DNA from 2 places in the Clostridium aromativorans genome. Region 2 is predicted to be linked to the other one. Evidence: riboswitches for the same ligand, from Rfam matches in the RefSeq annotation. Region 2 holds a riboswitch; the other holds the start of a gene.
The links. Region 2 has a riboswitch for fluoride ahead of LN736_RS18945 (cation:proton antiporter). Riboswitches for the same ligand answer to the same signal wherever they lie in the genome.
Positions count from the first base shown of each region.

Region 1: another riboswitch for fluoride. It lies ahead of LN736_RS14430 (fluoride efflux transporter FluC); the one in region 2 lies ahead of LN736_RS18945 (cation:proton antiporter).

Region 1 covers NZ_JAJJPB010000022.1:45,172-57,066, forward strand. The annotation lists gene holA (DNA polymerase III subunit delta) at 1-160, shown strand, start outside; gene LN736_RS14415 (hypothetical protein) at 615-1,364, shown strand; partial or broken gene LN736_RS14420 (QueT transporter family protein) at 1,357-1,545, shown strand; partial or broken gene LN736_RS14425 (CrcB family protein) at 1,555-1,782, opposite strand; gene LN736_RS14430 (fluoride efflux transporter FluC) at 1,923-2,246, opposite strand; fluoride riboswitch at 2,336-2,395, opposite strand; gene LN736_RS14435 (DMT family transporter) at 2,559-3,425, shown strand; gene LN736_RS14440 (acyl-CoA dehydrogenase family protein) at 3,673-4,812, shown strand; gene LN736_RS14445 (hotdog fold domain-containing protein) at 4,838-5,260, shown strand; gene LN736_RS14450 (beta-alanyl-CoA:ammonia lyase) at 5,479-5,928, shown strand; gene LN736_RS14455 (acyl-CoA hydrolase) at 5,965-6,345, shown strand; gene LN736_RS14460 (hypothetical protein) at 6,371-6,541, shown strand; partial or broken gene LN736_RS14465 (sigma 54-interacting transcriptional regulator) at 6,724-7,156, shown strand; gene LN736_RS19295 (AAA-type ATPase lid domain-containing protein) at 7,170-7,382, shown strand; gene LN736_RS19240 (helix-turn-helix domain-containing protein) at 7,417-7,557, shown strand; gene LN736_RS14470 (Zn-dependent hydrolase) at 7,598-8,818, shown strand; gene hydA (dihydropyrimidinase) at 8,846-10,231, shown strand; gene LN736_RS14480 (FAD-dependent oxidoreductase) at 10,265-11,497, shown strand; gene preA (NAD-dependent dihydropyrimidine dehydrogenase subunit PreA) at 11,497-11,895, shown strand, end outside.
Region 2 covers NZ_JAJJPB010000007.1:14,172-26,066, forward strand. The annotation lists gene LN736_RS07555 (response regulator transcription factor) at 1-482, shown strand, start outside; gene LN736_RS07560 (sensor histidine kinase) at 448-1,431, shown strand; gene LN736_RS07565 (ABC transporter ATP-binding protein) at 1,508-2,269, shown strand; gene LN736_RS07570 (ABC transporter permease) at 2,266-3,636, shown strand; gene LN736_RS07575 (TetR/AcrR family transcriptional regulator) at 3,746-4,363, shown strand; gene ppsA (phosphoenolpyruvate synthase) at 4,432-7,083, shown strand; gene LN736_RS07585 (HAD family hydrolase) at 7,505-7,975, shown strand; fluoride riboswitch at 8,072-8,134, shown strand; fluoride riboswitch at 8,161-8,222, shown strand; gene LN736_RS18945 (cation:proton antiporter) at 8,254-8,721, shown strand; gene LN736_RS18950 (cation:proton antiporter) at 8,778-9,410, shown strand; gene LN736_RS07595 (universal stress protein) at 9,411-9,572, shown strand; partial or broken gene LN736_RS07600 (CrcB family protein) at 9,671-9,835, shown strand; gene LN736_RS07605 (MerR family transcriptional regulator) at 10,154-10,540, shown strand; gene LN736_RS07610 (flavodoxin) at 10,739-11,236, shown strand; gene LN736_RS07615 (aldo/keto reductase) at 11,257-11,895, shown strand, end outside.

The DNA.
Region 1 (11,895 bases), on a different contig from region 2:
ATATTTTTGTAAGAGACTCTGTAGTATTGCAAAGAAATATCAAATTCAAGATCTTGCTTATAATTTGGAGATTTGCAATGATCTGGATAAAAAAATTATAAATACAGGAGGACTTGACGTTAATACAGAGATGGAAATGATGATTATAAAGATAAGATAGATTAATATTATATGATAAAAGCTCCAACCTAAATTTAAGTTGGAGTTTTTATTTTTATAACATATTATTGTATAAACTTGCATATATGTTTCAATTTAAAGTATAATTTGCAAACATATTTGCAAACATAAAATACAATTTTTAATAACATTTCATAGTATTTAATAATAAATGAAAAAACGATAATCCTCAAGAAACCTTGATTTTGTGGACTTTATAATATATAATAATACATAAAAGTACATAGAAGACAGTTCGAAACCATCCTGTCTATAAATAAAACTATGGATTGACTATGAAAATAGTCTATTTTGTAATTCAAAGGTGGTAATTTTACTGCCTTTTTATTTTGTGTTAAAAATCTATTTTACATATCAGGGTAGTTCCATGTCTTGTTTTATATATTTTATATTGATGTATTTTAAAATTTAATCATACAATATCGGGAGGAAATATGGAGAATTTACCTAAATTAAAGAGATATGGAGAAGTGATTAAGAGGCTGCCAAGAGAAGTGGTGCTTCTCAGAGGAAGCGGGTGTTGTTGGGGAAGGTGTGTGTTTTGTGATTATCATCTAGATCGAGATGTAAGTGCATTTCGAAATCATAAATTGAATCATGAAATACTTTCAAAGGTTACTGGAAAATATGGAGTTCTTCAAGTGATGAACTCTGGAAGTGCAAGTGAATTAGATGTTGCAACTATATTTGAACTCATAAAATTATGTAGGAATAAAAACATAAAACAACTTATTATGGAAAGCCATGTAAAGTATGAAAATGATATAAATTTATTTAGAAAATATTTTGCACCTACAGATTTGAAATTTATAGTTGGGGCTGAGAGCTTTAATATAAAATATAGGGAGAACGTATTGAATAAAGGCATTGGAAATAGAAGAGCATGCAACTTTGAAAATTTTGATTGGGTAAACTTATTATTTGGTATGGAAAATCAAACTGTAGAAGGACTTAGAAAGGATTTATATTTAGCATTGGATTATTTTGAACGTGTTACAATAAATATATTCTGCGAAAATACTACAAAAGTAAAGAGAAATAATTCCCTTATAGAAAAGTTTTATGAAAGTGAACTTTTCAAATTAATTCAAACAAGTTATTACGATAGAGTTGAAGTATTAGATGATATAGATATAAGATGTGATTCAGATTTAGATGGAGTTGGAGGCAAATTAAGTGAATAAGACTAGTAAACTTGTGAAAATATCTTTAGTTGCTGCACTATACATAGTTTCAACTATTGCACTGGGGCAATTTTCTTACTTTGGACCTATAGGATTTAGGATAAGTGAAATTTTAAACTTTTTAGCATTTGTAGATCCATTTTATATAATTTCACTTACACTTGGATGTGCGATTGCTAATTTCTATAGCTGTGGAAAAGGTTGTATATGCACCTAAAAATCCATCTCCCAGAAAGGAGTACATATTGGTTCCGAGGTGAGCAGAGGTCAAAATACCAAGTATAATGGCGCCGGTTATATTTATTATAAATGTTCCAAAAGGGAATTTAGTATTAGTGTGTCCGGATATTGCTTTCCCGAGTTGATATCTTGTAATACTTCCTAGTATGCCACCTGCGCCAACTAGTAAATAATTCATGTTATATCCCCCTAAAATTTAAATTATATCATCTATATCTTGAATATTTTTTTCATTATCTGATTTATTTTGAAATTTCTTCATTGCTGAATTAAATTTATTTGCAGCAAATATGCCAAGGTATACAGCAGTAAAACCAATTAATAGTGAGATAATAACATAAGATATTGCGGCGTAGTAGAATTATTAGTTATTAAGGCTACCATTTCTTTACATAATGTAGAAAATGTTGTATATGTTCCTACAAATCCTGTTGAAATTCCAAGCTGTATATTTTCATCGATTTTTAAGTATTTAATTACTGTTGTAAGGATAAAAGCTAACATAAAACTTCCACTAATATTTATAAATAATGTATCAAACGGTATTAGTGTGTTGTGATTTAAAATATTAGTATTTTTTATGAAACTTCTTAGTATTGCGCCAAAAAAACCACCCAATCCAATAAAAATGTACTTTCTCATTTATTTTTCTCCTTGATTATTATTTTAATTATTGTGTATAAACTTAAGATACAATTTATCAAAAAATAATTAAACTCCTGTCTTAATAATTTAAAACAGGAGTCATTAGCGCATCCGCAATTATGGTGAACTCCATCACCATTACTTTTATACACTAACATAAAATTTTTACCATGTCAAACAGATTTTATAAAGTAGTATTATATTGCATTTTGCACCTTATATTGAGAAAAACTATTGGAATTGATATTATATAACTATTAATATATTATAGCAGACTTTTTATTATGTAATAGACAAAGGAGCATAGAAATGAAAAATTTATCAATGAAGAAAAAATCTTTAATTGCAGATATTTCTCTGTTATTAGTTGCTGTTATATGGGGAGGAGGCTTTATAGCTGCCAAAATAGCTTTATCAAGTATTACCCCATTGTATCTATTATCGTTTAGATTTTTGTGTTCTGGATTACTTATTATGATAATATTTTTTAATAAAATAAGAAAGATAGGTAGAAAAACCATATCGGCGGGCGTTATTATCGGAATATTCTTGTACGTTGGACAAACACTTCAGACTGTGGGTCTTAAATATACTACAGCAGGAAAACAAGCATTTTTAATAGCCTCATATACTGTATTGGTCCCATTTATTTCATGGATATTAACTAAAAAAAAGCCGACTATTAATTCTATATTAGCAGGTTTTATGATGTTAATTGGAATTGGTTTTTTAAGTTTACAACAAGATTTTTCTATAGCTTATGGAGATGGTCTAACGTTATTATATGCTTTGGTGTTTGCCTTTCAAATAGTGTTTATAGGTATTTATGTTAAAGATATTGATCCAATACAATTGACTACCATTCAATTAGTAACTGCAGGATTACTTACGCTTATAAGTGCCTTAATATTTGAACCTAATATTGACGTGATAGATAATAAAGCTGTTATTGGAATATTATATCTTGTAATATTTAATACTACTATTGCATTTTCAATTCAAAATGTTGCACAAAAATATACTTCTGATACACATACATCAATACTCATATCACTGGAATCAGTATTTGGTCTGTTATTGTCTGTACTTTTATTAGGAGAAGTATTCACTAAAAAGATGATTATTGGATGTATAGTAATTTTTATATCAGTGGTCTTATCAAAAATTAATTTATAAATAAAACAATTCATTTATGACTTAAAAATTCAGTATTGGGTTGCATAAATAATTCAACATTGACTTATATAGATTAATATAACACTGCTTTCTAATAACTTTTTTATTTAAGGATAATTGCTATTATTGATTCTACATATAAAAGACTGTATTTGAATTACACAAAATTATGATTGGCACATAAGTTGCTCTAATATGTAGATGAACATATTTAAAAACAAAGAATTCTTAGAAAGGGGTGTTTTTAATGAACTTTGAATTAACGGCTCAGCAAAAGCAAGTCGTTGATACAGTTAAAAAACTAACAGAAGATTATTTGCTTCCAGGTGTTTTAGAAAGAGATGAAAATAGTGAATATCCTATAGAAGCATATAGAGAGTTAGGTAGGACAGGGTTAATTGGTTTGCCGTATGCTGAAGAATATGGTGGATCTGGTGCAGGATATATGGAATATGTGCTTGCTATTGAGGAAATATCTAAAGTTGATGCATCTATGGGAATTTCATATTCTGTATGTACATCCTTGTATGGAGGCTGTATAAATAATTTTGGCTCAGAAATGCAGAAGAAAAAATATCTACCTCTAGTTTTTTCAGGAAAGTCTCTAGGATCATTTGGTCTTACAGAGCCAAATGCAGGTTCGGATGCATCAGGAGTTATAACGAAGGCAAAAAGAGAAAATGATTATTACATTTTAAATGGATCAAAGTGTTTTACTACAAATGGGCCTTTAGCAGATTACTGTATTGTATTTGCCTCTACTAATCCGGAAGCTAAAACTAAGGGATTATCTGCATTTATTGTTGAAATGAATACGCCAGGAATAAGAATTGGAAGAATAGAGAATAAAATGGGTATACGTTCTGCAAAAGTTTCAGAGGTTTTCTTTGAAAACGTTAAGATACCAAAAGAGAATTTAATAGGAGAAGAAGGTAAAGGATTTAAAATAGCTATGAATGCTCTTGATGGAGGAAGAATGGGAGTCGCAGCCCAAGGAATAGGAATTGCAGAAGGAGCATTTGAAATTGCAAGAAAGTATTTAATGGAAAGAGAGCAGTTTGGCAAGCCTTTGTATAAAAATCAGTATCTGGGATTTAAAATGGCAGAATTAAAAATAAAAATTGAGCAAGCGAAACTGCTTTTATATAAAGCAGCTTATGAAAAGGATAATGGAAGATCATATACTGTTCCTGCTGCTATGGCAAAATATGCTTGTACGAATACTGCAATGGAAGTTACAACTGAAGCTGTACAGATGCTTGGTGGGAATGGATACATGAAAGGTTACAATGTGGAAAGAATGATGAGAGATGCAAAGATAACTCAGATTTATGAAGGAACTAATGAAATTCAACAACTGGTAGTAAGTGGAAGCATTTTTAAATAAAATTTATATTTAAGGGGGATTTAAAATGATAGGTAAAAAGGTAAGTTTAAAAGTTAGAATGTCTGCAGGAGAGGCACATTATGCAGGAGAATTAGTAAATGGATCACATATAGTGGATTTCTGGGGAGATGTAGGAACAGAATTGATGATAAGAAATGATGGAGATGAAAGCTTGTTTGCAGGTTATAAGGATATTGAATTTACAGCACCTGTTTATGCAGGAGATTTCATGGAATATGTAGGATGGATAGAGGAAGAAGGAAAAAGTTCCAGAACTTGTAAGTTTGAGGCATACAAATATATTGAACTTACAAGAGATGAAAACATGGCTATATCGGCAGCAAATGTGCTGGAAAAACCACTTCTTTGTGGTAGAGCAACAGGAACTCTGGTAGTTAAGAAAGAGTTTCAGAGAGGGGTTCAAGATAAAGCATTTAAAATAGACTAGTATTTATTAGAATTAGCTTGTGAGTGTGTAAATCCCGAATTTCTTATAATCGACCATGTATAAAATGAGGTTTAAAATGATGGGGAAATTCGGGAAACATGATTTTACAGTTTCTCTTTTAGGACAACATGACAATATGATGAGAAATTGTTTAATTTAAGTGAATAAGAATATGGATATGAGGAAGGAAGGTATATTTTAGATTTTTGGAGGTAATTATGAGAGAAACAGCTGTATTAAATAAAAAAATTTCAACTGAAGATTTTGCAAATGATCAGGGAATTATAAATGTCACCAGACAATTTGACTACTGGGGAGATGTAGAAACTGAAATTATGATTCTATGTTTTGGAGATGAATCCCTTTGTCTTGGATATCATAATGCTGAATTTTATGAGGATGTATATTTGGGAGATTACTTGGAATTCAAAGCTACATTAATTAAGTCCGGGAACACTTCAAGAACCATAAGACTTGAGACGTATAAAATTGCAACTCCTACATGGAGAATAAATAAGGGCAATGTGCCGAAAGAACTTATGACATATTTTGAGAAGCCTAAATTAATTGCTGAAGCCACAAGTATTTTAGTAGTGAAAAAAGAATTACAGAGGGGAGAACAACCTGATGGGATTATAAGGGACCCCTGGAGAGAAGTTAAACTGTAAAATATGCAGTCAATGTTTAATTAGGGAGGAAAAAACATGGAAAGTATTAAGACATACTCTTTTAGGTATAGAATGTCTTCAAAGGATGAATTCTATGGCGGCGGCATTGTAAATGGTTCCAGATCAATAACACTTATGGGAGATTTGGCTGATAGTATAGCTTCAAAAAAGTTTGGAAATATAGGAAGATGTAAGGCCGTACCGAATGTAAGACTGTTTTATCCTGTTCATGCGGGAGATTATATGGAATTTGTCGGAAGAATAATTGAAAGTAAAGAAAATGAAATAACTATTGAGTGTAGATCTTACATTGTAATTACTAAACCTGAAGACGCTCCTTTTGAAAGTTCTGTGGATGTTTTAGAAAATCCTATTTTATCTACAGTCGCTATATTTAAATATGAATCCAGAAAATAAAGTTACTTTTCTTGAAAGCATGTATATGGATCTGGAGAAATTGTATGTAACCGAATGTACAGATTATAAGATTTGTGTTATTATATTAGGTAAGAGAATAAATGGATTTCTTGAATATGTGCTGGAAAACTCCTTTGATGAAATCTTTATCACGGATGGAAAAGGAATTGCAATTTATTGCAATGGGGGCTTTTGAAGAACATTAATGAAAGCCATGAGGTTATATATGTAGTTGAAAATTGCAGAGATATAAGTGAAGCCACTCAACTAAAAAATACAATTCAATCAATAAATCGTAAAGTCAGAAAATTAAAAAAGAAGAATGGGTATTTCAATACCATAAACTCAGTAAATTCAGTAAAATTTAAAAGTAAAAAAATGAAAGAACTGCTGGTTAGTATAGGTAAGCTATCTATTAGAGACATAAATTTGCTGCTGCTTGGAGAATCAGGCACAGGAAAAACATTCCTGGCAAATAGGATATATGACTTAAGCTTAAGGAAGAACAAACCTTTCGTGACTATAAATTGTAGAACAGGCTAATTTAGGTACACCTTTTTTAGACGAAATTGGAGAACTTCCTTTTACATTACAGGCAAAATTGCTGCAGCTAGTTCAAGAAAAAACATATATTCCTGTAGGAGCAATCCATCCAAAAAAAATAGATATCAGAATAATTGCAGCTACAAATAAGGATTTGCTCCAATTAGTAAAGAAAGGCAGGTTCAGGGAAGACCTGTATTACAGATTGGCCCTTGGAGTAGTTAAAATTCCACCTCTTAGGGAGAGAAGACATAGACATACTGCTTAATTACTATTTAAACTTGTTTAACATTAAATACAATATCATGATAAATTTATCTGAATATTCAAAAACAATATTGAATAATTACTCTTGGCCTGGCAACATAAGAGAACTTGAATATCTTTTAGAGATTTTAGTTATAAGTGCACCTTTTCCCAATTATATAATTCCTAAGGAAGTTCTGACGGGAAGTATTACCGGACCTTTAAAAAGAATAACTTTGATATTATAGAACAGACTAATTCTATACACATGGAATATATGACTTGAATGAAATCATAGACAGGTATAAGGCGGAAATTGTGAGAAGGGCGAAAAAGGTATATAAGATTTTCTATGAAGTGGCTAAATATTTAAATATTTCACAGAGTACTGTCCACAGATTAATATCAAGATATTGTAAATAGATTGTTTATTAAATAAATATTATTTAAAGGAGAGATGATTATGTTTAAATGTAATGAAAAAAGGCTTGAGGAAAAAATTAAAACTTTTAGCACGTTTGGAGCTACTGGAAGAGGTGGAATTACAAGATTATCTTTGTCACCTGCTGCACTTGAAGCCAGAACTGAATTTTGCAATAGAATGAAAAAAATGGGTGCTCATATTGTAACTGATGATATGGCAAATATATATGCTACCATTCCTGGAGATGAGAAATTACCATGGATTATGACAGGATCTCATTTGGACTCAGTTATCCAGGGAGGTAACTATGATGGAGTACTTGGAGTTTTAACTGCTATGGAAGCTGTTGAAACAATAACTACTGAAAAAATACCTCACAGACATCCAATAACTGTAATAGTATGGACCAATGAGGAAGGAGCTCGTTTTGATCCTGCAATGATGTCATCAGGCGTTATAACAGGAAAATTTGAGAAAGAGAAAATGCTTCAATCTAAAGATACAAAAGGAACTGCATTTAAAGAGGCACTTGAGGCAAGTGGATATAAGGGTGACATTAAAAATAGAATGGATCCTAAAAATGTGAAGGCATTATTTGAATTGCATATAGAACAAGGACCAGTACTTGATGCAGAGAAGAAAGATATAGGTATAGTTGAAGGTGTATGTGGCATGGTAAATTATGAATTTTCATTTAAAGGGCAGGCAGACCATGCAGGTACAACTCCTATGAGTTACAGAAAGGATGCTCTATTTGCAGCTTCTAACGCTATAATATGGCTTCACAATGAGTTAGATAAATTGGATAGTAAATTGGTATACACTACCGGAAGAATAACTTGTTCGCCAAATATCCATACAATAATACCAGATGATGTGAAATTTACTTTGGATGCAAGACATCAGGATCCTAAGGTGATAAGTCAAGTAGTTGATATAATAAATAAAATTCCGAAAGAAATTAGCAAATGTGAGGTTTCTTATGAAGAACTTTGGGGTCGTAACACAGTGGTATTCAATAAAAACAATGTTGAAGCAGTTGCGAAGGCTGTAGACGATCTTGGATATTCGAGCAAGAGAATGTATAGTGGCCCAGGACATGATGCACAATACGCAGCAGATGTAGTGCCTACAAGTATGATATTTGTACCTAGTATTGATGGGCATAGTCATTGTGAAATCGAATACACTCCGGTTGAGAACTGTTTAAAGGGAGCTAATGTACTGCTTAATGCTATTTTAAATATAGATGCACAGTAAAACTTTATTAAAAGGGGAGATATGTAAATGGGAAAATTTGATACCTTAATTAAAAATGGGATTATAGTTACAGCTTCTGACAGATATAAAGGAGATATAGGAATAAAGGATGGCAAGATAGAAGAGATATCTTTAAAAATAGCAGATTCAGATGCGAAAAAGGTAATTGATGCAGAGGGAAAATATGTTTTCCCGGGAGGAATTGATGCACATACACATTTGGATATGCCTTTTGGAGGCACCTTCTCCAGTGATAATTTTTTAACAGGAACAAGGGCAGCTGCTGTAGGTGGAACAACTTCTGTTATAGATTATGCAATTCAGCCTATTGGAGATACCTTGGAAAATACAGCTAAGATATGGAGAGAAAAAGCTGATGGTAAAGCTTGCATTGATTATGGAATTCATATTGCAGTAACTGATACAAAAGGTAAAACTCTCGAAGAAATACCTAAAATGGTGCAGGCAGGATACAGTAGTTACAAGGTATTTATGGTATATGATAATATGAGGGTTGAAGATGATGATCTGATAAAAATACTTAAAACTGCATCTAATGAAGGAGCTATAATAGGAGTACACTGTGAGAACTATTATGTAATAAAATATTTGACGGAAAAATTCTTAAAAGAAGGGAAAATAGGACCGGAATATCATCCTCTTTCAAGACCTGCTGTAATTGAAGGAGAGGCAGCTAACAGGGCAATTGTTCTTTCAGAGATAGCAAAAGCTCCTCTCATGGTTGTTCATAGCAGCTGTAAAGAATCTGTAGAGGAAATCAGGGCAGCCAGAGCCAAAGGACTTCCGGTAATGGGAGAAACATGTCCACAGTATTTGCTCCTTTCTGAGGAATGTTACCATGAAGAGAATTTTGGAGGTTCAAAATATGTAATGTCACCACCTATTAGGAATAAATCCAATTGGAGTGAATTATGGAGGGCTGTTAGAGAAGGAGATCTGCAAACTGTATCAACAGACCACTGTCCATTCTTTATGAAACAGAAAGAATTGGGTATAAATGATTTCAGTAAAATACCAAATGGAGCTCCAGGAATAGAACTTAGAATGCCACTTATGTTAACATATGGTCCTAAAAATGGATTGAGTTTCGAAAAGATAGTTGAAGTCACAGCTTCAAATCCTGCAAAAATATATGGAATGTATCCTAAGAAGGGAACTATAGCTGTAGGATCAGATGCAGATATGTTTATTTATGATCCTGATAAAAAAATGAAGGTAACAGTTAACATGCTCCATGAAAATGTTGATTATACACCTTTTGAAGGATTTGAATTAAGCGGTTATCCAGTTATGACACTTTCAAGAGGAGAAGTTATTGCAGAAGACGGAGAATATACAGGAAAAGAAGGAAGAGGAGAGTTCTTAAGAAGAGGAAAATGCACTGTAATTTAAGAAAAGATATCTATTATAATTGGAGGGAAAAGTATGACTGAAGTGGTTAAATTAGATTATGAAGAACAGTACAAGAAAGAATATAATGTTAGGGCAGCTTTAGAAGAAGCGGGGAGGTGTATGCTCTGCGAGGATGCACCTTGCAGCAGAGAATGCCCGGCAAAAACGGATCCTGGTAAATTTATACGCTCCATACGATTTAAAAACTTCAAGGGTGCCGCTGAAACTATAAGAAAAAATAATATTTTAGGTGCCACCTGTGCCATGGTATGTCCCTATGATAAATTATGTGAAAGTGCCTGCAGTCGTACAGGAATAGACAAGCCTATACAAATAGGAGATCTGCAGAAATTTGCTATTGGATATGAGAAACTGTATGATATGAAAATTTTAGAACCCTGTAAGGCCTCCAGAAAGGAAAAAATTGTTTGTATAGGTTCCGGACCCGCATCAATAGCTTGTGCTGCAAAGATGGCGCTTGAAGGATACAATGTTACTATTCTTGAAGAAAAGAGTATACCTGGTGGTATGTTATCTCATGGGATAACTCCATCCAGACTTCCCCAGGAAGTTGTGAATCAGGATATTAAGTGCTTGACAGACCTGGGAGTAGAAATTGTATTTAATAGACATGTGGAACCTAAGGAAATAAATGAGCTTTCGAAAAAATTCGATGCTGTAGTTATAGGAATAGGTCTTTCTAAAACAAAGATCCCAGAAATTAAAGGAAGTAATCTTAAAGGAGTTAAAGGAGCACTAGAATTTTTAGAAGATGCCAGAATAAATAGAGGAAAAATAAAACTTGGAAATAATGTTGTAGTTATAGGGCTTGGAGATGTTTCACTGGATTGTGCTACAACTGCAAGGCAACTTACAGATGGAAAGGTGACTATAGTATACAGAAGAAGTATTGAGGAGGCACCAGCAGGCATTATTGAACTTAAGTATGCTCAAGATATGGGAATACCAATAATTACAGAATTTGCACCTGAAGAGATCCTCGGAAAAGATGGAAAAGTAGAGGCTCTAAAGTGTAAATCAAGAGATGGATATTCTGAAATGAAGATAAAAGCAGATGAGATTATATTTGCTATAGGCCAGACCTGTGAAAAGGGATTTAGAGAGACTAAGTTTGGGGGAAATGTTTTTATTGCAGGAGACTTTAAAAATGGCGGAGCTACTGTGGTGCAAGCTGTAAAAGAAGGAAAAGAGGCAGCAAATGAAATTATTGAATATTTCGACGTCTCTAAAAAGGAGGGAAGATAATCATGAAAAAAGATTTATCTATAAATTTCCTTGGAGTAAACTGTGAAAATCCATTTTTCCTATCTTCTTCACCCGTTGCAGGTAATTATGAAATGATTTCCAAAGCTTTTGAAGCAGGATGGGGAGGGGTATTCTTCAAAACTGTTGGTATTTTTATAGCAGATGAGTGTTCACCACGATTTGATATAAACGGAAATACTTCTGCATGGACAGGTTTTAAAAATATGGAGCAGATATCTGAAAAGTCTATGGAAGAAAATTGTGAGGATATAAGAAAACTCAAAAAAAAGTATCCTAATAAAATTATGGCAATTAGTATTATGGGGGAAAACAGCGATGAATGGAAAACGCTGGCTAAAAATGTTACAGATGCTGGAGCAGATCTAATAGAATGCAAT
Region 2 (11,895 bases):
GGAGACATTATAAAGTTCCAATTATCATCATTTCAGCCAGGAGCGAAGAAGGGGAGCAGATAAGGGGCATGGAAAACGGTGCAGATGACTATATCACCAAACCTTTTTCAATTGGGGTACTGCTGGCAAAAATAAATGCCATGCTGCGAAGGGAAGAGCAGCAAGAGAGTATTATAACCATACATGGAATATGTTTGAAGGAAGATACTATGAGTGTATTTTATAAAGGGATAAAGACAGAGCTTTCTAAGAATGAATACCGGGTACTCCGGCTGCTCATGAAAAATGCCGGGCAAATTGTCACCCGTGAGCAGCTTTTGGAAGAGCTTTGGGATGATGTAAGTTTTGTGGATGACAACACCTTAACTGTAAATATTACCCGGGTAAAGAAGAAGCTTATAGGACTTGGACTGCAAAACTGTATTGAAACTAAGAGAGGTGTGGGATATGTATTTGATGCGGCTGCTGTGGAAAACCGTTGATAGTGAGAGGATGGCTATTATTTTTTATATTTTAAATACTGCCCTTCTCCTTTTAATTTTTAATCTTGTTTACCCGGGAAGCATGATTGCATATCCTACTTTGATTAGCTTGACTATATTGGCAGCTTATGTAATTGTTAAATCTGTTATTATGTACAGATTTCTGAACAGCTTAGACAAGGCAAAACAGGGCAGAGGTTATAAGCCAAATCCGGACAACTGCAAGGAAGCCCTTGCTTTTGGAGCAATGGAGGATATACATGAACATTACAATAATATCATCATTTCTATAAATGACAAGCTGAGGGACCGCAACTCCATGTTCTCCAGTTTTATACATAACATGAAGACCTCTTTGACCATTATTGAACTTGCCTGTGACAATCCATCCAAAGATTCTCTGGAAGATATTTCCCTGGAAAATGATAAGCTGAAAAGAAATTTGGAGCAGGCTCTGAACATTCTGCGGCTTGACGAGTTCTCCAATGATTACATGCCGGAACGTGTTGATCTTCGCTCGCTCATCAGCAGGGTTATCAATGAAAAGAAACGTGACTTTATCTATGCAGGCGTGTATCCGAAACTTCACGGGGAGTCAGCCTATGTTTACACGGACAAAAAGTGGTGTGCTTACATCCTGGAACAAATCATCGCCAATGCTGTTAAATACACTCCTTCAGGTAAAAATGTCCATATGGAAATAAAACCTGGTGAAAAGCGCACGATACTGACGATCCGGGATGAGGGCATCGGTATCAAAGCAGAAGATGTCCCCAGAGTTTTCGATTTGTTCTTTACAGGCAAAAACGGGAGAAAACATAAAGCCGCTACAGGAATAGGTCTTTTTATGGTTAAATATATTGCAAAACAGCTTGGTATTGAGGTAGATCTGACTTCAGCCCCGGAGAAAGGGACAAGCGTTAGCTTGTCTTTTCTTTCAAGATTGTAATGTTATTGCAAGGTAAATCAATTTTTATTTTATACTCTTTTGACTATACTAATGTTAAAGCAAAGGAGATGAAATTATGAACGACATTATCAATGTAGAAAGCTTAACCAAAGTATATGGATCCTTTAAGGGGGCGAAAGAGGTCCATGCTTTACAAGGTGTGGATCTCACCGTTTCTAGGGGAGAGTTTATTGGCATTATGGGGCCCAGCGGCAGCGGAAAAACTACGCTTTTAAATATATTGTCCGGTATTGATACTGCAACATCAGGCAAAGTAATCATAGACGGAAAAGCCATTGATAGGCTTAAAAAAGACGAGCTGGCGATTTTTCGCCGTAAAAGGATTGGATATATCTTTCAGGACTTCAATCTTCTTGAAAGCCTGACCTTGAAAGAAAATATTGCTTTGCCGCTGATATTGGATAAGATGCCGCCGCAAGAAATTGAAAATCGTGTGAATGAACTGATGAATTTCTTCGGTATCAGCGACCTTGCGGAGAAATATCAATACCATGCTTCAGGAGGTCAAAAACAGCGTGTGGCAGCGGCACGGGCGCTTGTAAGCGATCCGGCGGTATGTTTTGCAGATGAACCCACAGGAAATCTTGACTCAAAGTCATCCGCCAATATTATGGAAATGATGACTCAGATGAATACCGAAAAAAACTGTACCATATTGATGGTTACTCATGATGCCTTTGCCGCATCTTACTGTCAAAAGATTATCTTTATCAAAGACGGCAAAATCAACATTCAAATTCAGAGCTCCGGCGACAGAAAGGCTTTCTTTGATAAGATATTGGAAACCTTGAGTATAGTGGGAGGCGATAAAGAATGACATTTTGGTATATTGTGGCCCAAAACCTGAAATATAATTTTGGGCGTTTTCTTTCCTATTTTTTTGTGAACAGCTTTGTGGTTGCAGTTTTATTTTTGTACGGAAGCCTCAGTCACCGGTTTTTTTCTTATAAAGTAACACTGTATATTGTTTCGCTGTTGATTTTTATTGCTATTTATTTTATGGGTATGGGAATATCCATCTATACTTACAATGATAAAACTATTAGGGAATTTGTTCCGTATGATTTCATGATTGAAACAAATGGCGAAATAAACAGAATCAGCGAAGATAAAATTAAGAAGATTGTAAAAGATGCAGGTGGCATTTTAGATACTTTTTCACCTTTGAAATTTACATATTGCCAAAATTATAGAAATACCAGGGATGGGTTCATTAATTACTATATGGAAAGGCAAAGGGATAGCCTGGTTGTTAGTGAAAGTGAGTTTAACAGGCATATGGGGCTTTCAATTAATGTTAAGCCCGATGAGTTGTTGCTTGTGTATAATTCCAGTGCAAATGCAAAAGAACCTGTTGATTTTGATACCATCATCACAATTGAACCCTGGCGGAAAGGCGTAACCCGTGCAGAAACATTTGAGAAAAATCCTGCAGATATGAATACTTTTGTAGGAAAGTTGGGAAATGTAAAGCATCTGGCATATGACAGAGAAAACACAAGAAGTATGTATGCCCCTTTCATTGATTCTTATGGAAATATTGAATATGCAGGTGTTTTGGCAGATGTAATTGATGATAAAATATATGCAGAACTGAAAGCTAAGGAAGAAAACGCCTATTTGTTTAATCTTAAATCAGGTAACGGCCAGAAAGTATTTGATGCCATACTTGATGGACTGCGCAATATAAATGGAAGTAATGAAAGCTTATGGAAAAGCTCTAGTTTAGTATTCGGCAAAAAAGATGACATAACAAATCTGCGTCCAATTTATAAACAGGAACGTTTTAACATGGCCTTTGGTATTGGTGGTTTTACATTCTTTGCATTTAGCTTCATAGGATTTTTATTCTTACTGTCATCAGGTGTTGTGTTGTATTACAAAATTGTCACTGATATTGATGAAGAAAAAGAACAGATTGTTATACTGAAAAGAATAGGGTTAAATGACAAAGAGTGCAGGAGGTATCTGACAACTCATTTAGCAATTCTCTTTTTTACTCCTTTTGTCATAGGCAGTGTTTTAGGAATGGCATATATGCATGGAGAACTAGTATTTAGCCCTTATGTAGGATATATGATGGAATTCATATGGATAATAATAGGAGTGATTGCGGTTTTGAACGTAATTCTTTACCTGTCCCTTAGAAAAAGATTTTTTAAAGGCGTTGGAGTCTGGACTTAAATGATCATTCAGGCAATTAAAAAATTTTCAAACACAATTGACCAAATCGGTTAATTGTGTTATTTTATTATTAACCGGATCGGTAAATAAAATTGAGAAGGTGAGTTTTTTGGAGAAATTTTTAAGTTTACCCATAGACAAGCAGGATATAATTGTCAATGCTGCTCTTAAATGCTTTGGCACTAACGGTTACAAAAAAACTTCCATTAGCGATATTGCCGCTGCGGCGGGGATTTCAAAAGCGTTGATATTTCATTACTTTGGCACAAAAAAAGCTTTATATTTATATCTGATTGATCTATGCACTCATACTATAATAAATGAAATCCACAGAAAGTTTGATAATGGCGTTACTGATTTTTTTGACAGAATTAAGCTTGTAACCGGCATTGAAATTTCGGTTATGAAAAAACACCCTGCCATCCTTTCTTTTTTAAACAGTGTGTATTTTGAAAATGCTGACGAAGTTAAAGAGGACATAAAGGCTATTTTGGAAAATAGTGAAAGTAAAAGCTTTAGGAGAAAAATTGTTTTTGAAGGCATTGACACCTCAAAATTCAAGGATGATGTTGATCCAAAGCTGGTCATGAAAATACTTACCTTGCTTACAGATGGATATTTAAGTAAAATGCCTAAGTCAGGGATTGATATTGATGTTTTATGTAAAGAATTCGGTGAGTATATAAATCTGTTTAAAAGGAATTTTTACAAGGAGAAATACCTATAACGTGTATTTGATCTACCTGAAACGGTTTATTGATATATGATATGCGTAAAATAGAAGGGAGAATATGTATGAATTCATATGTACTTGGCTTTCAGAAAATCGATAAAACCAGGCCTGCACTGGTAGGAGGCAAAGGTGCCAATCTGGGAGAACTGTCCAAGATTGACGGGATACGAGTGCCGGAGGGATTTTGTGTTACCACTGAAGCCTATAGAGAAATTATTGGGAATAATGTGGAGATTAATTCACTGCTGGATCAGCTGTCCATCCTGAAAGCGGACAACGTGGAAGGTATTGGTAAAATCAGTGCCAAAATCCGCAAGGTCATAGAAGCAATCGCTATTCCTGACGCCATAGATAATGAGATTACCCGACATCTTGTACGACTTGGTGAAAAAAATGCTTATGCCGTGCGATCCAGTGCTACGGCAGAGGATCTGCCTACGGCCTCCTTTGCGGGCCAGCAGGATACGTATTTGAACATTATCGGAAAGGAAGCCATACTCAGACACATCAGCAAGTGCTGGGCATCGCTGTTTACCGAGAGAGCCGTAATCTACCGCATCCAGAACGGTTTTGATCACCGCAAGGTCTACCTGTCCGTTGTTATTCAGAAGATGGTTTTTCCGGAGGCTGCAGGAATCATGTTTACTGCAGATCCTATTACGATGAACAGGAAGGTTATATCTATCGACGCGAGCTTCGGGCTTGGTGAAGCTTTGGTCTCCGGCCTGGTAAACGCAGACAACTACAAGGTGCGTGATGGTGGAATCATTAATAAGAAGATCTCCACAAAGAAGCTGGCGATCCATGGACTAAAAGAAGGCGGTACGGAGGAGAAGAAGATCGATGCTGAACGTCAGAATAAGCAGACGCTGACGGATGAGCAGATTCTGGAACTTGAAAAAACAGGAAGACGGATAGAGACATATTTTGACGGTCCCCAGGATATCGAATGGTGCCTGTATGGGCATGAAATTTTTATACTGCAGAGCCGTCCCATCACTACCCTTTATCCTGTACCGGAGGTTAAGGACGGGAAAAATCATGTGTATATGTCTATGGGTCATCAGCAGATGATGACCGATGTTATGAAACCACTGGGGTTATCATTTTTTCAGTTGGAGTTTAAAGAAAAGCCTGAGGACAATCAGAATGAAAACAACTTTATTGAAGCCGGCGGGAGACTTTTTATCGATATTTCCTATGATATAAATTCTCCTCTGAGACGAAAAATAGTGCTCACTGCCATGAAAAAAATCGATCCTCTCATACTCGATGCTATAAAAAATTTGATGAAGCGAAAGGATTTTATGAGATCATTGGCACGGGGCGGCAAGAGATACTTCAATATGGGTTCAGGGTATTTTTCCTGGGAGCTGCTCCGTTATATTATCAAGATATCCCGAAGCAATGATGCATCTGTAGTTAAAACCTTAATGCTGCAAAATGAGGCATCCATCAGAGAACTGAAGAAAAGAATTGAAAGTTTGTCCGGAGACAAACTGTTTTCCTCAATTGAAGAAGAGCAAAAGCAATTGAAAAAAGCCATGTATGACTCAAAAAGCATGGCAGCAGTCTATGCAGGGGTGCTGGCGCTGAATTGGATTAATAAGAACATGGAGAAGTGGCTGGGTGAAAAAAACGCGGCAGACTCACTTTCCAAATCGGCAGCCAACAACGTTACATCTGAAATGGGGCTGGAACTGCTGGACGTGGCAGACGTGGCCCGGCAGTATCCGGAAGTGCTGGAGTATTTGGAGCACGCCAGTGATGAAACTTTTTTTGAGGATCTATCCAAGTTGGAAGGAGGCAGTGTTGTCAGCAAATCCATAGGGGCGTATCTTGAAAAATACGGTATGCGCTGTCCGGGTGAGATCGATGTCACAAGACCCCGTTTCAGCGAAAAACCCACTGCCCTTATTCCTATGATTCTAAACAATATTAAAAACTTTGATCCGGGTGCCCATAAAGTCCTTTTTGAGCAGGGGATGCTGGAAGCAAAACGGAGGGAACAGGATCTCTTAAAACGTCTGGAACAGTTGCCCGGTGGAAAACAAAAGGCCAAAAAGACCAGGAAGAAGATCAGCCTCCTGCGCAATTTTATCGGCTATCGTGAATACCCCAAGTATCTGATGATCTGCCATTACTGGGTTATAAAACAGGCCCTGATGAAGGAGGCTGTGAGGCTTGTGCAGAAGGAGGTTATCTGGCAGAAAGAGGATATCTACTATCTGACCTTTGAGGAACTTAGGCAGGTAGTTCATACAGATCAGCTGGATTACAGCATCATAAGGTCTCGAAAAGAGGAATGCAAGACCTATGAAAAATTGACACCTTCCCGTATAATGACCTCGGAAGGAGAGGCTTTATCCGGCGAGTATGATACCGGAAGCATTCCTAAAGGTTCTCTGGCAGGTATACCTGCTTCCTCAGGGACAATTGAAGGCCGGGCTCGGGTGGTTTTAAGAATGGAGGATGCCGCCCTGGAGGAAGGCGATATTTTGATCACCGCATTTACTGACCCAAGCTGGACACCGGTTTTTGTATCCATTAATGGCTTGGTTACGGAAGTGGGCGGGATGATGACTCACGGTTCTGTAATTGCCAGAGAATACGGCCTGCCTGCAGTTGTAGGTGTGGAAAATGCCACCAGTCTGATTAAAGACGGACAAAGAATTCGAGTGAATGGAACGGAAGGATATGTTGAAATCCTATAGGGAAACCAGTTTATAATAAATATTCCCAATGTGGAGGGCGTAAATCTGGAAAGTTTAGTGGAGTATCAAAACGGACAGTTGGTTAGCCTGACGATTGTCAAACTGTCCAATGTTCCACATGCCTTGGCAGCAAAAGAACGGTTTAAGATTATGATGACCTTTATTAAGTGATGAGAAACAGTATAGCGCAAGATGGTGGACTCATAATTGTAATAAAATAAAGTTTCAGTAAAAATAAGCTTTCATCATCTAATAGAACATCTATTTCAATTGTTGGATTTTCTCCTGAATTAAAGATTCCTCTTGCAATTATATTTTTTACGATTAAACAGTTGATTAAATAAATATTTATTCTTATAATTTTAGTTGAAATTGTAATGATTTTGTGAAATGGTTTTATTAAGGGGGAGGAGTATGAAATATGCTGAGAATAACAATACCGGGACAAAATGAGCTCTCTGTTAAAAATGCTGTTTTTGATTTTAATGGGACTCTTGCCACTGATGGTAAATTAAAATCGCCTGTGAAAGAAATGTTAGTTGAAATCGAGAAATTTTTGGATATTTATATTTTATCTTCAGATACATATGGTTCGGTGCAGAATGAATGCAAAAATGTCGGTGCCAAAGTTCAAGTTTTAAAAGGCAGTAACGGCAGTGTGAAAAAAAAAGAATTTGTACAGCTGCTTGGTGCTGAGGATACAATATGCATAGGCAATGGAAAAAATGATATTGGGATGTTTGAAATTTGTGTCCTGTCTATCCTTATAGTTGGTGAGGAAGGCTGTTCTGCCAAAGCGCTATTAAAGGCTGACATTATTGTAAAAAGCAGCGAGGATGCGTTAATGCTGCTGCTAAACCCAAAAAGAATTACGGCTACTCTCAGAGAATAAGACTAACAATATAGTGATTAATATAACAGATTTTAAGAGCTTCTACTATTTTTGCTTTACATATACTTTAATTTATGATAATATAATAAAGTAATTTAAGATTTAGGTAATGAAGTTTGCCTTTAAATATCCTTTGTGATTAATGACTTCTGCTGTTGTCAGTAGAAGTTTTTTTATGCTTATTTTTAAGTGAAGACGATGGGGTTCGTCTTAAATGCATATTTATGCTAATGACTCCTGCAATTTATAAATAATAAATTTATAGGAGGATTAGAAAAATGTGGCTTCTATTTTCAAAGTGGATTGTACTCTCTATAATCGCAGGTATCATAGCATATTACTCTGGTATTTCAATATCTCTAGTTGAGATATTGGTGGGTATTGCGGCAGGTAATCTTATGAATTTAACTACGAATCAGTGGATCGATTTTCTCGCAGGCGCAGGGAGTATAATTCTTACGTTTCAAGCTGGAGCAGAAATAGATCATGATATATTGAAATCAAATTTAAAGCAAAGTTTATTCATGGGTATATTATCTTTTATGGCACCATTTGTGTTATGTTTTTTAGGGGCTTATTATATTTTGGGATGGACCCTGAATTCTTCGGAAATCTGTGGAATAGCACTTTCAACTACTTCTGTTGCTGTAGTTTATTCAGTAATGCTTGAGACAGGCCTAGATAAAAAAGAACTAGGGCAAAAAATTCTAGCTGCTTGTTTTGTTACAGATTTAGTACTGTTTTAGCACTGGGACTTATATTTGCCAACTTTAATAAATGGCTTATTCTTTTTATAATATTGATGATTGTAATTATACCTTTCTTAAATAAAGTTACCACTAAATTCAATGATAAATTTGGCGGCAAAACGTATCAACTGGAGATAAAATATATATTCCTGATTTTATTTTTATGTGGTGGTGTTGCTACAATGGCTAATGTAGAAGCGGTACTGCCCGCATATATAATAGGTTTGGCACTTTCTCCATTTTTTAAGAAGCAAAAATATCTGAATGATAAGCTCACGGCAATAATTTTTAGCTTGTTTATACCTTTTTATTTTTTGAAAGCCGGAAGCAATGTCTCTTATCATGTTGTAAATTATGCATGGATAGTACTTGCCTTTCTGGCAGTAAAAATCATTACTAAATACGTAGGTGTAAGACCACTTACTGTGTTGTATGGATATAAGAGAAAAGAGGGAATATATACTACTTTGCTTATGGCAACGGGGTTAACTTTTGGATCGATATCCGCCCTGTTTGGTCTTAATCACGGTTTTATAAATAAAATACAGTATTCCATTATAGTGACAACGGTAATTTTAAGTGCTGTTGTACCAACCTTGATAGCCCAAAAATTTTTTAATCCTTTAAGTAATAAAGATATATCAGATATAAAAAATCAAGAAACCGGCAGTGAGGAGGTTGAATAAATGTATAAAAATATAGTAATAGCTTATGCCGATAGCGTGAATTCAGATTTAATAATCATAGGGCACAGGGGTAGAAACAAAATATCAAAATTTTTACTGGGAAGTGTAGCTGTATCTGTCACAAGAAGTGCTCATTGTCAGGTATTGGTTGTAAGGCTGTGATAAACTTTGCCTAAAAAAGCTCAAGTGGTTTGCAAAAGATTATATTAAAAATGAAAGGAAATTAACAAATGAGGAAATCTATTTTTATTGGCATTGGTGGATTTTTAGGAGCATATACAATTTTTTCTACATTTATGTATGAGGGATTTAACTTATTCAAAGATAATGAAAAATTAAATGCATATATATATATATATATCTTAAGCTCCGTCATCATTGGAATAATAGGATTTTCAATTGGTATAAAAATGATTTCTTCATAGGTTATGATTTTTTGTAAATAAAGCTAATATCAATACTTTATTTATATATTAATGGCAGAAGATAAATTGAGATTTTTTGGAGCAACTTAAAATAATGCTAAAAGCTCATAAAAAAACACTTGACTTGGAGTTAACTCCAAGTATTAGACTAGATCTAAAGGAATTAAAACATGGTGATTGCATAAATTATAGATCATATTTTGCTGATCAAAAATTAAACATTTAAGCAGGTTAGGATTAAATACTTGACTTGATTTTGTATGTTTGAGTAAACTTTATTGATTATCTATATAATCGGATATCAGGAGGTGAAATTGAATGACGATTACAGAAGTAAGTAAAAAATTTGATCTTTCGCAGGATACACTTCGATACTATGAGCGTATTGGACTGATTCCTCGTGTGAATCGAAATAAAAGCGGAATCAGAGATTATACGGAAGAAGACTGTAATTGGGTAGGATTTATCAAATGTATGCGAAATGCAGGCCTTCCCATTGAAGCATTGATTAAATATGTTGACATGTTTCAGCAGGGTGACGAAACTATTGAAGCAAGAAAAAAACTTTTAATTGAACAGCGTAAGCAGCTTGTGATGAGAATAGAAGATATGCAGAAGACACTGGAGCGACTAGATTATAAGATTGCAAGGTATGAACAGGGATTAGCTAAAAAAGAAAAAGAATTGAGAGAATTCAAGAAGTAGTTTTATAAATAGTGCAGGTTGTATTTCCCTAAGAGGATTAGCAAAATTGAATCTTTATATGAAATAAATTAATGATTTTGTGTTATAAAGATAAAATTTTCCATAAATGTTTGACTGGGAGTTAACTACAAGCAGTATAATATCAATTATAAAGTAATAAATAGGTTTTATTAAATTAAAAAAAAGGTGGGGTGTCAAATGCAAAAAAGTAATAAAATATTGATTGCCTATTTTTCCTATTCTGGAAATACAGGTATAGTTGCACAGGAAATTAAAAAAGTAATTGGTGGAGATGTATTTAAGATTGAAACTGTTGAAGAATATCCACAAAATTATAATAGAGTAGTAGATATTGCGAGACAGGAGCAAAAAGCAGATGCTCGTCCAGCGTTAAAAACAAGTATTGTTGATATGGATTCTTATAATGTTATTATTTTAGGATATCCAAATTGGTGTGGAACTATACCTATGGCTGTATTTACATTTTTAGAGAGGTATAATTTCAAAGATAAGATCATTTTACCTTACTGTACGCATGGGGGCAGTCGAATGGGACGAAGTGAAACGGATATTGTAAAAGCTGCTCGTGGAGCTGATGTTAAAAGAGGACTGGATATATATGGTTCAGATGTAAAAAATTCAAAGACTGCCATATCGGGCTGGCTTAAAAGAGAAGGCATTATACAGCAAGTATAAATAATAGATGAAGAGGTGTTATTATGGCTAAAAAACTAGGATTTGGATTTATGCGTTTACCAATTATGAATAAAGGAGATCAGACAAGTATTGATTTCGAGCAATTAAATAAAATGGTGGATACTTTTTTGAAAAGAGGTTTTACTTATTTTGATACGGCTTACATGTATCATAATTTTAAGAGTGAGATTGCTTTGAGAGAGGCATTAGTAAAACGTCATCCAAGAAATTCTTTTACAGTGGCTACAAAAATGCCAACTATGTTTTTAAAAAGGACAGAAGACTTAGAGAAAATTTTCAACGAGCAGTTAGAAAAAGTTGGTGTAGATTATTTTGATTATTATTTGCTTCACAGTCTTGGTGTAAATAATTATAAGATTGCCAATAGATTAGATGCATTTTCTTTTGTCCAGAAAAAGAAGGAAGAGGGAAAAGTAAGAAATATAGGTTTCTCTTTTCATGATACAGCTGACTTATTGGATGAAATTCTAACAGCACATCCAGAGATGGATTTTGTTCAGTTGCAGATAAATTATCTGGATTGGGAGAATGAAAGCATTCAGTCTGGAAAATGTTATGAAGTGGCAGAGAAGCACAATAAACCTGTTGTTGTTATGGAGCCGGTAAAAGGTGGTACACTGGCGAAAGTACCTGGGGAA